Regions from separate parts of the Oceanobacillus kimchii X50 genome, predicted to be linked through region 1. Evidence: riboswitches for the same ligand, from Rfam matches in the RefSeq annotation. Region 1 holds a riboswitch; each other region holds the start of a gene.

What was found. Region 1 has a riboswitch for thiamine pyrophosphate ahead of C794_RS06995 (lipoate--protein ligase family protein). Riboswitches for the same ligand answer to the same signal wherever they lie in the genome.
Region 2: another riboswitch for thiamine pyrophosphate. It lies ahead of thiM (hydroxyethylthiazole kinase); the one in region 1 lies ahead of C794_RS06995 (lipoate--protein ligase family protein).
Region 3: another riboswitch for thiamine pyrophosphate. It lies ahead of thiW (energy coupling factor transporter S component ThiW); the one in region 1 lies ahead of C794_RS06995 (lipoate--protein ligase family protein).

What each region holds. Positions count from the first base shown of each region.
Region 1 covers NZ_CM001792.1:1,310,020-1,315,375, reverse strand. Annotated here, with positions in the region: gene lipA (lipoyl synthase) at 1-763, opposite strand, end outside; gene C794_RS06995 (lipoate--protein ligase family protein) at 756-1,577, opposite strand; TPP riboswitch at 1,886-1,995, opposite strand; gene C794_RS06990 (dicarboxylate/amino acid:cation symporter) at 2,102-3,334, opposite strand; gene C794_RS06985 (MFS transporter) at 3,515-4,702, shown strand; gene C794_RS06980 (GNAT family N-acetyltransferase) at 4,750-5,283, opposite strand.
Region 2 covers NZ_CM001792.1:633,376-638,731, forward strand. Annotated here, with positions in the region: gene tenA (thiaminase II) at 1-634, opposite strand, end outside; gene C794_RS03555 (Lin0512 family protein) at 658-1,017, opposite strand; gene thiM (hydroxyethylthiazole kinase) at 1,051-1,830, opposite strand; TPP riboswitch at 1,921-2,023, opposite strand; rRNA gene rrf (5S ribosomal RNA) at 2,357-2,472, shown strand; tRNA gene C794_RS03570 (tRNA-Met) at 2,560-2,636, shown strand; tRNA gene C794_RS03575 (tRNA-Asp) at 2,708-2,784, shown strand; gene thiL (thiamine-phosphate kinase) at 2,938-3,900, shown strand; gene tsaE (tRNA (adenosine(37)-N6)-threonylcarbamoyltransferase complex ATPase subunit type 1 TsaE) at 3,910-4,359, shown strand; gene tsaB (tRNA (adenosine(37)-N6)-threonylcarbamoyltransferase complex dimerization subunit type 1 TsaB) at 4,370-5,077, shown strand; gene rimI (ribosomal protein S18-alanine N-acetyltransferase) at 5,070-5,356, shown strand, end outside.
Region 3 covers NZ_CM001792.1:422,959-428,314, forward strand. Annotated here, with positions in the region: gene thiM (hydroxyethylthiazole kinase) at 1-687, opposite strand, end outside; gene thiD (bifunctional hydroxymethylpyrimidine kinase/phosphomethylpyrimidine kinase) at 716-1,510, opposite strand; gene tenA (thiaminase II) at 1,503-2,189, opposite strand; gene thiW (energy coupling factor transporter S component ThiW) at 2,186-2,695, opposite strand; TPP riboswitch at 2,776-2,891, opposite strand; gene C794_RS02420 (LytTR family transcriptional regulator DNA-binding domain-containing protein) at 2,986-4,026, shown strand; gene C794_RS02425 (ABC transporter ATP-binding protein) at 4,138-4,986, shown strand; gene C794_RS02430 (ABC transporter permease) at 4,983-5,356, shown strand, end outside.

The DNA of each region.
Region 1 (5,356 bases):
CATCTGGGTGATAGTAACGCACTACCTCTAGATGTTTTTTCGTTGGCTGTAAATATTGGCCAAGTGTAACAATATCCACATTATGATTTAATAAATCATCCATTGCTTGAATAATCTCTTCTTTTTCTTCTCCTAGACCAACCATTATACTAGATTTTGTTGGTGTTTTTGGAGCTATTTCTTTTACACGTCGGAGTAACTCTAATGAACGGTCATACGTAGCCCTAGCTCGCACCCTCTTGGTAAGTCTTCGAACGGTCTCAATATTATGATTAAAAATATCTGGTCCACTATCCATTAATGTATGGAGACTTTCATAATCTCCTTTCATATCAGAAGGCAAAATTTCAATAGTACAACCTGGATTTTTTCTACGAATAGCTCGGACAGTTTCTGCAAATACTGCTGCACCGCCATCATTCAAATCATCTCGAGCGACTGCTGTTACTACCACATGTTTTAAACCCATTACGGTGACAGAATCAGCCACACGTTCTGGTTCTCCCCAATCCAGCTCATTCGGCAGCCCTGTTTTTACTGCACAGAATCGGCATCCCCTTGTACACGTATCTCCTAAAATCATAAATGTAGCTGTTTTTCTTTCGCTCCAGCATTCATGTAAGTTTGGACAGCGTGCCTCTTCACAAACTGTATTTAACCGATTATCACGCATCAGCTTTTTTAAGTTTCGATAAGATTTGTTTGTATTAATTCTTGTTTTTAACCAATCTGGCTTTCGTACATGAGTTTGTTGATTAGACATGTGAAACAGCTCCTTTTATATTACTCTTCGAATATTTAGCTTCGGCAATCTGATACACTTCTTTCCACTGTTCTTCTGTCAACGTTATTGGCTCTAATTCGATATTTAAAATTTCTGAAAAACCTTGTTGAAAAGCATCTCTTACCACTTTATAGGATTGCTTTTCTCCTAACTCCTTATTAATAGTAGTCGCTCTTTCATAAAATCCTTGTCTCTTTCTTTTTTTTATTTGATCTGTTGGAAATTGTAATAAATCAAATAGCATCTCCACATTCATAGATATAGGGATTGATCCATGTTGAAGTAGTATTCCTTTTTTCCTTATTTGTGCGTTCCCTGAAATTTTCTTTCCATTTGCAAGCAATTCATAAAATGCGGGTTGCTCAAAACAAATCGTGCTTCGATTTTTAGAGATTGGCTCATGTGCATAATCTACTTCAATCCCCAGCAATTGATAGGCTCTTAATATACCTTTTGATAAATCGTAATATGCTTGACGAATAGATGATGCAACTCTCTCATGCCTTTCTGAAATGACAATACTGTATGTCAATTCATCATCATGCAGGACAGCACTTCCACCGGTCATTCTTCTTACCAATTGACATTGATGCTTTTTAATACCTTCAAGATCAATTTTACCATCTACTTTCTGAAAATATCCTATAGAGAGTGTCGGTTCATTCCATCGATAAAATCGCAAAGTTGGTGGAATTTCACCTTTTTGATGCCAATGCAACAAAGCTTCGTCTAGTGCCATATTAATCGCTGCATCTTGTGGAGTGTTTTCTACGAACGCCCATTTTTCTCGCAAAGATTTTTCCTCCTTAGCGAACTTTTTCACTTTAAGTGTGGGTTTAAAAGGGTGGATGAAAAGGACCGAGAAGATCGAGGCGGCTTAGCTTTGAGTACCGGAACGTATGCAGTTAATACGTGAGGAACTAAAGCAAGCCAACGAGCTTCCACAGGATGTGGTGATTTCTGCGTTGTCCACAGGACGTGGGCGATCTTAGCAGAAGTTCCCCCCTGATCTGTGTTATTTTCACCAGACTCTTTGAACAACCTCTTTGAAACAAACAAAAAGACCACATTCATCATGAGAGAATGTAGTCAATATACTTATGCCTATTGACCACACTTCCTCACGCAGGCATTATCCTGTTCGAGTATAAAGGGTCTAAACAATCCAATGTTCATCTCAGCTATTTACCATAGCTCCCCTAGTGTGAAAAAAATTCTATTTAAATGTCATTTACTAACAACCCAAGCTTACCAATAATGGAATATAATGTAAAGATACTTTTTTACTCCGTTTATTTAGCAAGGACCCTTAAAAGTCTAGGTCAAATTTTCACTCTTCTCCATCCAATCTTTTCCTTCAATTTGTCTGGTTACTAACATACTTGATACGGTATCACCAGTAACATTAACCATCGTTGCAGGCGGATCAACCACTACTCCAATGGCAGTTATGATTGGTAATGCTTCCATTGGTAAACCATACAGTGTGATTATCATCATTTCTCCCATAAATCCGCCACCTGGAATTCCACTCATCACAATTCCAGACAACAAGCATATTCCAATAGCAGTTAGGAAAGTATCAAATCCCGAGAAATCCATATTGAATACGCCAAAGACAAATGCAATTTTAAGCATTGCAGATAAACACGATCCATCCATATGAATCGTTGCCCCTAAAGGAAGTACCGTTTCACGAACATCCTTTGGAACACCAATACGTTTAGCCGCTTGTAAGTTTACAGGTAAAGCAGCGATACTACTTCCAGTACCAAGTGAAGTTGCTGCCGGAGCTAAGATATTTTTCCAAAAACGAGTAACTCCCTTCTTACCACCAGCAAGAAATGCATATAAGGTAAAGCCAATTGCAAAATATAATACGGAAACTGGGTAATAAATGATAATTGCTTTCGCATAATCCCCAATTAATTCCGCTCCAAATTCTCCAACAAGTGCTGCAAAGTACGCTCCAAGACCAATTGGGGCATAGTACATCACGAGTTTTATGATTTTCATAAACACTTCAGAAGCACTAGTTAGAAATGTAGCGAATGGTCTACCCTTCTCCCCAGTTAAACCAGTCGCTACACCAATCAATACAGAAAAAACAATTAGTGCTAACATATTGTCTCGGGAAAATAAATCAACAAAATCTGGTACTGTAAACGTATTAACCAATTGTTCCGATAAGCTTTGTTCTTCCACATTTTCTGGTGTATCCAAGGGAATATTTACACCAGAACCCGGTTCAAAAATAACAGTAGCAACTAACATAAATACAGATGCAATTATTCCTGTAACAACAAAAACCGTAATCATAGAGCCCAAAATCTTCCCAAGACGTTTCATACTATCCATACCAGCAATCGCTGATGATATGGTAAAGAAAACTAAAGGTATAACAATCATAAATAACAAATTAATAAATAAATCCCCAAGTGGTTTAATAATAGTAGCTTCTTCACCAAATAAAATCCCTATAATACTCCCAATAATGATTGATGCCAGTAAAATAATAGGAAATCGATATGCTTTTAATTTTTCTTTCATGTATCTCACCTTCATTATGTAATTTCATTTCATTAACTTAGTATATTCTACTCCTTTTTTTATTGAAGTCAAAGAGGCAAATGAAGTAATTTTTTCTATAATTATTTTTACTCTAGACATCAGGTAGCTTCTGTCATATCATATTCACTATGTATTTTTTTAACAAAGAGGTGAGATGATATGCCAATGAAATTTTCTCGAAATACTATTCTAGCTATCTTTATGATTGGTACATTCGCGATAGGAATGACAGAATATGTTGTTACTGGATTACTAACACAATTCGCTACAGACCTGGATGTACCAGTATCTACTACAGGACTTTTATTAAGTGTTTATGCTATTAGCGTTGCTGTATTCGGACCTATCTTACGGATGGTTACAGTAAAGTACTCACCTAAACCCTTATTAATTGGATTAATATCTATATTTATTATAAGTAATATCGTTGCAGCACTAGCTCCAAATTTTGAAGTGCTTCTATTATCAAGATTGCTGTCAGCAACGATGCATGCACCTTTCTTTGGTTTAACCATGAGTCTTGCTGTTGAAATTTCTAAACCAGAAAAAAGAACTAGTGCCATAGCTGCTGTTCAAGGTGGGTTAACTATTGCTGTTATGCTTGGTGTTCCATTCGGATCGTTTGTTGGTGGTTTTTTTGATTGGAGACTTGTTTTTTGGATTATAGCCTTATTAGGTGCGATTACTTTAATTGGTTTACTTTTAGTTACTCCGAACATTAGGCCAGCAGAACAACCGAAACTTAGAAAAGAATTAACCGTATTAAAAAATAAAAATATACTAATGATCATTGCGGTTATTGTCTTTGGTTTTTCTGGTGTTTTCACTGCATATACGTTTAAAGAACCTATGTTAAGAGAAATTGCTGGTTTTGGCGTGACAGGTGTCACAATCGGGCTGTTTTTATTTGGGCTAGGAGCCGTTATTGGCAATTTTGTCTCGGGAAGAATTCATCCTTCAAAGTTAACCGAACGTTTAATCGTTACCTTAGCAATACTTGGTGCAGTGCTATTTTTATTTACATTTTTATTATCTGTACCATTTCTTGCTTATGTTGCATGTTTTCTATTTGGAGCAGGAACATTCGGAACCACTCCAATTCTAAACTCAAAAATTATTCTAGCTGCTACAGAAGCACCAGCTCTATCTGGTACCATTGCCGCTTCCGTTTTTAATCTGGCAAATTCTATTGGTGCAACATTAGGAAGTTTACTATTAAATTCTGGTTTTTCTTTTTCACAAATCACATTTGTTGCAGCTGGAATGATATTATTCGGTATGCTATTGATGATAATAACGCATAAGATAGAAGATAAATCATTATTCTCTATTGCTACTGATAAATAGGTTTTACAAAAGAGGAGACTCTTCGGAATAGAGTCTCCTCTTTAATATTATTTATAATTCCACTCTTCCCGTAAAATCCCCATACGTATAGAGTCGTAATACTCTCCATTATAATAACGGACTTTACGTATTTTTCCTTCCATCATCATTCCTAACTTTTCAGCAACACGAATCATCCTCTTATTTCCAGACCATGTAGTCAAACCTACTCTAACTACAGGCAATTGATCAAATAGATGGTTTATCCATAACTTTAAAGCTCTTGTTCCATAGCCTTTACCCCAATTATTGCCTTCATAAAAGATAATCCCCATCTCTAGCCAATTCTTTTGTTCATCTTCATAATAGTAAGAAACTGTACCATATACATCATTATCTACACAAATTACCCATCTAGATTTAGTATCAATCCATGAGTCAGATTCTTTCAAGAAACGTTCATAAGAAATACTTTTATGGGAGAAGTATGGAGCATCCCATTGCTTCCACTCGGGTTTATCTTCTTTGTAAATTAATTCCCATAGACGTTTCAAATCTTTTTCTTTAATTGGCCGTATTGTCAACTCTCGATCTTTATACATGTGAATCCTCTTTTCATTAAAATTTATACTACCAACGATTGAAAAGAAGATTAAAAGAATCAAACTACTTTTC
Region 2 (5,356 bases), 680 kb from region 1:
ACATTTCCCAGAATGCAAGCTCATATTCTTTCGCGATAATAAATTGTGTTTTGATTTTTTCCTTCTCTGTTTCTCCTGCTTGTTCAGCTAATGTATCGAGCAGGTCAATCATTTCCTGTGTGGATTCCTGGAACCAATCACTCCCATAGGTGTTCAACCAGTTTTGATAAATTTTCTCTTTTGGTTTCGCATCCCTGTAGGTCAAACCAATATCCGCATATAACCAGTAGCATGGCAGCATTGCGGCTACAATTTGAGCTAAACTTCCGGACAACGACGCACGGTACAAATGTGATGTATACGCGTAGGCAGTTGGTGCTGGTTTAAAATTCTCGATTTCCGCATCTGTAATCTGTAAAATTTCTGCATGCTCCTTATGCACCGTTAACTCTGCTTCAGCTGTCTTCTTTGCTTTTTCAGCCAGTTTAGCAGCAACATGAAAGTCATCTGAATGGGCAGCCGCAAAAGCATGCACCTTGCCGTAATGCTTCAAATAATAGATATCCTGCAGAATATAATTTTTGAATGTTTCTAGTGGCAAATCACCACTTACAATACCCTGTACAAATGGATGATTTAAACTTAACTCCCAACTCTCTTTCGTTGCCTCTCGCAATGACTCTGAAAAACGCATAGAGAATCCTCCTTAATTTTTGTTTAATAGCCTACTTCTACAACAGCATTAACAATATACATTAAATCGTTTTTATCCTGCTGATCTTCCAGAAAAATCCCACTAGTTGTTGCCATGCCTCCAGGCAAGACCTCAACAGTGACTGTGCCATAAGGAATTAATTGTTTTATTCTGTAGTGATCCAATTTTTCCTGATCCAATGGGATGCCCAGTTTTACATGTACCTTCATCTTATCTAAATCACCATCTGGTAGAATTTTCTTCATTCCTGGCATAGAATTGGTATGGATTGCATGCATTACTGCTCGTTCTGATGCAATATTCACATCTTGTCCATGTACATCTACTCCTGTCCCTGTCTCGATAAATAGAAGATTTTCCATTTGCTTTCCCTCTTTCCATAATGAAATATATCCTTATAGTTCTTGAACTTGTTTGTATTTTTCTACTTTTTCATCCGATAGAAAATACAACTCGTCGAGTAAGGCTGGAATAAATGTTCCAGGCCCCGCTGCTTTTGCCATTGCTAATTCAGCTGCAATGCCATAACTTGTTACAGCATATATACCTGCTTTATAAAAATCATCAACTACGCTCACAAAAGGTCCAACAAAAGATGAAAGTAAACATCCACTAGCCGTAATGTTTTGTAGCATTGCATGCCCGTTTTTACATAACGCAGTTCGCTCACCATCGGTCACAACGTCAACTTTTCCAGTTGAAATGACAACCGTATCATATTTTTTAGCGACTGTTTTTGCTATTTCTGGATCGTTTTCTTGAATAATGGAATCTGGCCCTTTTGCTTTTTCTAGCTTACTAGCCAACACAGCTATTTCCCCTGCATTAGCACGTATTACGGCTAGCTTTACCGTTGTAAGTATGTCATCAATGATTTCCGTCCGAAAATCTGTGCCTCCAACTGCAATGGGATCAAGAATAACTGGAACCCCATTTTCGTTTGCTGCTATTCCAGCCTTTAACATTGCTTCTCCACGTTCTTCCGTTAATGTCCCAAGATTCAGCACTACTGCGTCGGCAATTTCTCCATAGTTTTTTGCCTCTCTTGGAGTATGGGACATCGCAGGTGACGCTCCGATTGCGATTAAACCATTAGCAGCAAAATTAATCGCAACTTCATTGGTAATATTAAAAATAAACGGCTTATCTTCTTTAATTTTTGTAATAGTATCCATCAAAAAATCTCCTCTCTAAAAATTAGAATGAAGAACAAAAAAACCACCCCGAAAATGGAGTGGTTGTGTATACAGCTAAAGAATAGGTATAACTTGCCAACTCCACTTTCCTACGCTGGTATTAACCAGTTCAGGTTCAAAGGGATTAAGAAATGAATCTTATCTCAGCCAAATGGCACCCCTAGTGGATTTTTATTTATTCTACCTATATCTTATTTCATTTTTTCTTAAAAGTAAAATTATTCATATGAGTCAATTTCCGTAATTACTAAGTTTAATACAACGAATATTTTAGTGACAGTTTTATAGCAATGACTTGGCTTTGGAAGTAGTCGACTATTATAATTAAAAGTAATCTAGAAGAAGTAATTTGTTTTGCGATACTAGAGCTTCACTTCAACGTTTACAAGCTGTTTTTTCATAAAAACAAACGATGAAATAAAAAAATATAAAAAAATTATAAAAAGGTATTGCTTTTTTATAGTTATATGGATATAATATTACTTGTCCTTGTTTTTAAGGATTGTCTGGTAGCGATAGCGAGAAGGTCACACCTGTTCCCATGCCGAACACAGAAGTTAAGCTTTTCAGCGCCAATGGTAGTTGGGGTTTTACCCCTGCAAGAGTAGGACGCCGCCAGGCAAGGATAATTTATCCTTAGATTGGATATAATATGTGAGTATAACACATAGAAGTGTATGACCATATTTTCCATATCATAAGTCATATCGCGGGGTGGAGCAGTCTGGTAGCTCGTTGGGCTCATAACCCAAAGGTCGCAGGTTCAAATCCTGCCCCCGCAACCAAATTATTTAATATTACTATAGTAAGATCCAGATTCACTGAAATACTGGATGCCATACATAAGTAAAAAGTTGGTCCGGTAGTTCAGTTGGTTAGAATGCCTGCCTGTCACGCAGGAGGTCGCGGGTTCGAGTCCCGTCCGGACCGCCATGAAAATTATATTAGAAGTTGTAGAACACATGGTTTTAATTGAAACCTGTGTTTTTTTAGTTTGTAGACATAATTTAGTCGTCCAATTTTTTTCTTTTTTCTTTTGTTTTTGCTATGATAGTTGGTAGTGAATACAAAGAATGGTGATTTTAAATGGATGAGTTTTCTTTTATAAATTCGATTAAGCCGAAGTTTTATCAACAGTCTTCTCTGTTAAAAGGAATTGGAGATGACGCCGCGGTTTTTCGAAGTTCGATGGATATTGTTACTGCAGTAGATACCTTTGTAGAGGATGTACATTTTTCTCGTTCTACAATGGAACCATATCATATAGGTTATCGTGCATTAGGAGCCAATATAAGTGACTTAGCAGCAATGGGAGCTTCACCTAGTTTCTATTTAGTTTCTATCGTTATACCAAAGAATTGGATTCAAGAGGAACTGTCCCAGATATATTTAGGTATGGATGATTTAGCGTCGAAATATCATATGGATATTATTGGTGGAGACACCGTTTCAGGTAAACAATTAACAATCTCTATTACAGTAATTGGATATACCAACACAAATAAAGCTCGATGTCGTCAGCATGCTAAAGAAGGAGACATTGTTTTTGTTACGGGCACGTTAGGGGACTCTCAGGCAGGGTTTCATATCCTGACCAATGAAAACAACAGATATATTGATCAAGATTTTTATATAGGTCGACATCGAAAACCAGAACCGAGAGTGGCTTTTGCGCAAGCTCTAGAAAGTCTGGAAAGAGTATCTTTAAATGATGTTAGTGATGGGATTGCTAATGAGGCAAGTGAAATTGCAGAAGCCTCTAATGTGTCTATAGTTCTAAGTGAAAATGACATACCAGTTTCACGTTCTTTTAATCAATTTACGTATGAGCAACAGTATCAGTGGAAATTATCTGGTGGCGAAGATTTTGAACTTCTCGGCACAGTCGCTAAGTACGATTGGGATGTAGTAAAAAAAGCTGCTGAGCAGACAAACACCCAATTAACGATAATTGGTAATGTTATAGAAGAAAACAAGCATCCTGTTTATATAGAAGATAATGATGTGCGTAAAGTGCTTAAAAAAAGCGGATATACGCATTTGAAGTAGGTGAATTAAATGAAAATACAGCTTCGTTCTCCCGAAGAGACTAAAACTCTCGGCCAGAGAATAGCAAAGTTGTTGCATCCTGGTGATGTTATTACGTTAGAAGGTCAGCTAGGTGCTGGTAAAACAACGTTTACGAAAGGAATTGCTTCTGGACTAGAAGTGAAGCGTCATATTACGAGTCCTACGTTTACAATCGTGAAAGAATATCGTGGGAAAATGCCTTTATATCATATGGATGTCTATCGTTTGGAGGATTCACTTGAAGATATTGGCTTTGATGAATATTTTCATGGGAATGGAGTCTCTGTAGTTGAGTGGGCAGGGTTTATTGAGCCATTCTTACCCGAGAATCGTTTAGATATATCTATTCAGTACACGGATAATGAAGATATTCGTGAAATTGATTTGTATCCTCGAGGATCTCATTTTGAACAAGTAGTAAGCGAATTACACGGTTAGGAGTTTATGTATGAATATACTTGCAATCGATACTTCCAATCAAGTATTAGGTGTGGCATTATTAAAGAATGGAGAGATAATCGCAGAACTTACAACTAATCTCACGAAGAATCATTCCGTTCGTTTAATGCCTGCTGTTGAAAGTCTTATGCATCAAGTATCTATACAACCAGAAGATCTTGATCGAATTATAGTAGCAAAAGGTCCCGGGTCATACACTGGAGTAAGAATAGGCCTATCTACTGCAAAGACGATGGCTTGGGCATTACAAATACCAGTAGTAGGTGTCTCCAGTTTAGAGGTACTCGCATATCAAGGAAAGTTCTTTAACGGAATTATATGTCCTTTCTTTGATGCGAGAAGAGGATTAGTGTTTACTGGTGGATATCAATTTAATGATAATAAAATTGAAAAAGTAATCGAAGAAGAAAATTTACTTATGACTTCCATGCTTGATAAATTAAAAAAGCAGGGCGAAAAGGTAGTATTCTTGAGTCCAGATATTCATGAATTTAAAGAATTAATTAAAGAGGAATTAGGGGAATTAGCAATTATCCCTGAATCTGTCTATCATCTTCCAAAAGCTTCGCATTTAGGTCTTGCAGGGATGAATATAGAATCGGAATCCATTCATGAGCTCGTCCCTAATTATTTACGTTTAGCGGAAGCAGAAGCAAATTGGCAAAAAAGTCAGAAGGAACATCAAGCGAATGAATAATATTACGATACGTCCAATGGAACTTACTGATATTCCTGAAGTTTTACATGTAGAAAATGCATGTTTTCAAACACCTTGGACAACGGATATTTTTTATCAAGAATTAATAGAAAATGCTCATGCGTATTATTATGTCGTTGAAATAGAGCATACAATAGTTGGTTATATTGGTTCGTGGATTGTTTTAGATGATGCGCAAATAACAAATTTTGCTATTTTACCAAGTTATCGTAGAAATAAACTAGGTGAAAAGTTATTTCGTTATGTGATGCAGCTTGC
Region 3 (5,356 bases), 890 kb from region 1:
TTGATTAGCTGCATACGAAGCTGAAAGTCCATAGAACGAAACCGCTGTAATTAATTGGTCTTTCAATGGTGCTTTTGTGGTTAAACATGCTGCAATAATCGAACCTAATAAACAACCAGAACCGGTTATGGTTGATAGGTAATGATGTCCTGTACCATTATGAATCAAATGATTATCCACATAAATAACATCTGTTTCTCCGGTAACAATAACGGCAGTGTTATATTTTCGACTTACTTTTTGCGCGATTTCATCTAAATTACCGTCACCAACGGAGTCAACTCCCTTTGCTTCGAGTGTGATATCAACTAGACTTGCTAGTTCACCACCATTTCCTTTTATCACAGTGGGACGAACTTCCTCTAAAATTTTATCAATAGCTTTTCGTCTAAAAGAAGTGGCAGCAACTCCGACAGGGTCTAATAATACAGGAATATTATGTTCATTTGCTGTTTTTCCAGCAGCTATCATAGATTCCAATTCAATGGAAGTTAACGTACCGATGTTAATTAAAACGGCATTTGAAATTGCGGCAATTTGTTCTGCTTCTTCTATCGCTTTTGCCATTATTGGCGAACCGCCGAATGAAAGTAACCCATTAGCTGAGAAGTTCATTACTACTTGATTGGTTAGGTGATGCACAAGTGGTTTAGTATCACGAACTTGTTTAATAATATCGACTTGCATATATATCTCCCTCTCCTTAGTTTCTCCTTTATCTTTCCCGAATTGCCCAGTGATTTGTCGGCCCATTCCCATAACCGAGCTCAAACGATTGGGATATTGCAGCAGTAACAAAGTCTTTTGATTTCTGAACTGCCTCTACCATGGAGTACCCCTTAGCGAGATAACTAGTTATAGCAGCAGAATAAGTGCAACCCGTACCGTGAGTGTTTTTTGTATTAATTCGTTTAGCTGAAAATGTATGCATCGCAGATCCATCATATAGAAAGTCTACTGCATCTGCTTTCATATGGCCCCCTTTTATTAATGCGGCATCCGCATTGAAATGATCAACGATATGTTTTGCCGCATCTTTCATGTCTTCTAATGTTTCAATAGAATGACCAGTAATAAATTCTGCTTCTGGAATATTAGGAGTCACTAGTGCGGTTTGGGGGAGCAAATATTCTCTTAAAAATGATCGGGCCTCTGTATCTATTAGCGAGTCACCGCTTGTTGCAACCATAACTGGGTCCATAACATAAGGTGCATCCATTTTCTCAATTTTTTTGGAGATTATTTCCATCATTTGTTTATTGGCAATCATTCCCGTTTTAAGGGCATGAATAGGCATATCCTTTATTATAACTTCAAGTTGATCTTCAATCATATTGATTGGCATATGATGGACGGAAGTTACACCAGTAGTATTTTGAGCTACTACGGAAGTAATGACAGACATGCCGTATGTTTGAAGTTCTTGAAATGTTTTTAAATCTGCTTGTATTCCAGCTCCACCACTAGGGTCTGTGCCGGCAATCGTTAATGCACATGATACATTATTCATTATTTATATCCTCCTTCAATGACGGCCACTCCTCAGTAGACATAGCCATTTCCCAAAATAAGTATTCTAATTGACAACTCTTTCGGAAAGCAATTTTCATACTTGCTTTTTCTTTTTCTGAAGCATGACTCGCATGTTCATCAAGTCGTTCACACATTTCCTCAACATCTTGTTTGGTATTTGCATAACATTGAATCCATATTTGAAATGGGTGATTATCCGATACTTGCCACGTTTCATTTAGATATTTTCCGATCTCATAATACGTCCAAGGGCATGGCAAAAGCGCACTAATTGCTTCACCTGTAGTTCCTGTTTGGGCATGATACATCATATGTTTAACATAATGATCTCCTGTTGGAGGTAATGGCTGTCCTTGTAAGTCTTCGTAGTTTACATTAATATACTCACAGAAACACAGATGGGCTTGGATTTCGTCATGTAATGAAAACAGCATTAGAGCACTAAAGTAAGCGATGTCGTTACGATGATTTGCATTACCAATAGCTGAGCCAATAGTTTTCATAAATCCATTTAAATAAGCATAATCCGCTTGAACATAGTGACGAACTGCATCTACGGATAGTATTCCCTTTCCTATCCCTTCTACAAACGGGTGATTTTTTATAAGTGTAAAAATATCTTTGTTTTCTAATCTTAGTTCTTCTGAGAATTTCATGAGTAATCTCTCCTCTGAGTGTGTGAGAGTTCTGGTTTCACTTTATGAACTCGAGATAAAATAAACCAACCTATGGACGCTCCTGAAACACTACTAATGATGAATGCTGGTAGAAATGCAAGCGCACCAACACTCGATCCCATTAAAAAGTTAGCAAAAGGAACAGCAAGAAAAGAACCAATAATCCCGGTTCCAAGTATTTCTCCTGTTACTGCTAAACGATGACGCCGCCATTTTCGATAAAGTATCCCTGCAAAAAAAGCGCCAATCATTCCTCCGGGAAAAGCTAGTAATGTTCCTATCCCTAAGAGATTTCGAAGTAAACCAATCATTAAAGCAACACCAACAGCAGGTCCTGGACCAAGTAACACTGCTGCCATAACATTTACTGCATGTTGAACAGGATACGCTCGTGCGACACCAGCAGGGAACCATAATAACTGTGAACCAATCGTTCCAATGGCAACAAGGACAGCCATCAATGTTAAGACGCGGGTGTTTTTCACTTTATCTCTCCTTTCTAAAACAAACAAAAAACCAGGTCCAATTAAAGGACCTGGTTTTGGTATACTGAGAATGTAATCATCAAAATTATTGACTACTTCCCTACGCTGGTATTAACCAGATCAGGTCCATAAGAGTCGGAAAGTAGGTGCTTTCCTCTCAGCCCACACATAGTACTGGGCACCCCTAGTAGTTGCTTTTCGTATTTATTTACTTCATATTAACTGTAACAAAATAAATAAATTCTGTCATCTGAATACATAAAATTGGGATTCAAAGGGGACTGAGATAGATGCTTCAATTAAGAGAACTAGAATATCGACAAGGTGACCACATCTTGTTTTCGACGTTTCATTTAACGATTCAAGAAGGGGAAGTTGCAGCGATTCATTCCTCCTTAAATGTTAGGCAGATGTTAATAAAAATGATTGTTGGAGATAAAAAAATTAATAACGGTAGCATCGAATTAAATGGAATTACATTAGAAGATAAAGTGAAGTATTTTCAAGCGTTAGGACTACAACTATTGAGTAACGGTCTTTACGAACGAATGAATACAAAAGAGTATTTTCGATTTATTGAACAACTATATCAAACAAAGGTCAACCATCAAGAATTGATTGAAAAACTACAATTACATGAAGTGAAGGATAAGCCAATTAGTAAATTAACAGAGTCTGAACAAAAGCGGGTTCATTATGGGAAAACAATTATTCAGGATGCATGTATTTATCTTTTTGAAGAGCCGGATTTGAATGTTGACTTAGAAACGAAACGAGTATTGGTTCATGTTTTAAACCATCTTAAGCAGAATAAAAAAGGTGTATTAATACTGACATCTAATATGGAAAGTGCAATTACATTAGCAGAAAGAGTTTACCGACTTAACGAGGAAGGGTTACAAACAGTTGAAATTAAAACAGAAGAAAATGAAGAGAAGCAAGAGATAGACGAAGTTTCAGAAGAAGAGTTAGGAAAGCAAGATTTTTCTTTTCAGCTAAATAAAATACCTTCGAAAGTAAATGACAAGATAGTACTACTTGATCCTCCAGAGATTGACTACATTGAAAGTGATGAAGGTCAAGCTGTAGTACATATGAAAGGGTCATCGTTTCGAACAGCATTTACGCTTCGTCAATTAGAAGAAAAATTAGAACATCAAGGATTTTTCCGATGTCATCGATCTTATATCGTAAATTTACAAAAAGTACGAGAAGTAATTACCTGGACGAGAAATAGTTACAGTCTTGTTTTGCAAGATAAAGAAAAAACTCAAGTACCGTTATCGAAAGCAAAGTTGGTTGAATTAAAGCAAATTTTAGGAGTCGATTAAGCTCCATTTAACCTATTAGGTACTCCATTCATCGGAAATTTAGTGCGAATACCTTGATATAACAGTATTCTGAAGATGCAAATGAAAATTGGATTTTCAGGAGGGAATTACATGACTTCAGTCATTGAGGTAAGTCATTTAGAAAAAGTTTATCAAAATAAGCAAGCACTTAACGATGTAACTTTTCAAGTCGAGAAAGGAGAGACATTCGGTTTTTTAGGACCAAGTGGCTCAGGAAAAACAACCACAATAAAAATATTAACTGGACAATTAACACACACTTCTGGAATAGCAAAAGTATTTGGTGTACCAGTTCAACAATTAAAATCGCCAGCTCAACGAAAACGATTTGGAGTGGTTACAGATAATAGTGGTTTGTATAACCGTCTCACTATCTACGATAATTTAAAAACGTATGCGCAATTATATGATGTGCAAGAGAACCGCATTAATGAAGTGTTAGAGATGGTTCGTTTACAAAATGAAGCAAAGCAACAAGTTGCCAAGTTATCAAAAGGTATGACACAGCGCGTGCTCTTGGCAAGAGCATTACTTCATAACCCTGAAATATTATTCTTGGATGAGCCAACTTCAGCATTAGATCCCGTGAACTCGAAGCACATTCATGAAGGATTAAAAGAATTGAATAAACAAGGAACAACGGTATTTTTAACAACACATGATATGGAAGAAGCAGATCATTTATGTCATCGTGTAGCATTTTTGAATAAAGGTTCTGTGCAGTTATTGGATGGCCCTAAAAATTTGAAGAAGCAATATCGTGAAGAGAAAGTGTTGCTAGAGCTAAGGGATGGTAGAGAATTGGAATTACCTTTAGCCCCTTCTATTGCTAATGATATTCAACGATATATTTCAGAAGATCGTATAGAAACCATCAGCACAAAAGAACCAACTTTAGGGGATATTTTCGTAGAAGTAACGGGGAGGGAACTAGTATGACTTTTTCTGTAAAACGTTTTATGGCAATTTTTCAAAAGGATTTAAAAGACTTATATCGTAATATGTATGTCTCTTCAACGATTATCTTACCACTCGTATTTGCGCTCATATATGGACGGATGGATGTTGTTCCATTAGAAATTCATATATTTATTATCAGCATTTCTTTATCTATGGTAGGTGCCTTTCTTCAATGTGCAATTATTGCGGAAGAAAAGGAAAAGAATACACTTCGTGGTTTGATGCTTTCACCTGCTACCATTACGGAGATACTAGCAGGAAAAAGTGCCGTAACAATAGTTATCACATTAGTAATTACGTATATCTCTATGTTGATTTCAGGATTTTCACCTTCTAATCTTATACCGGT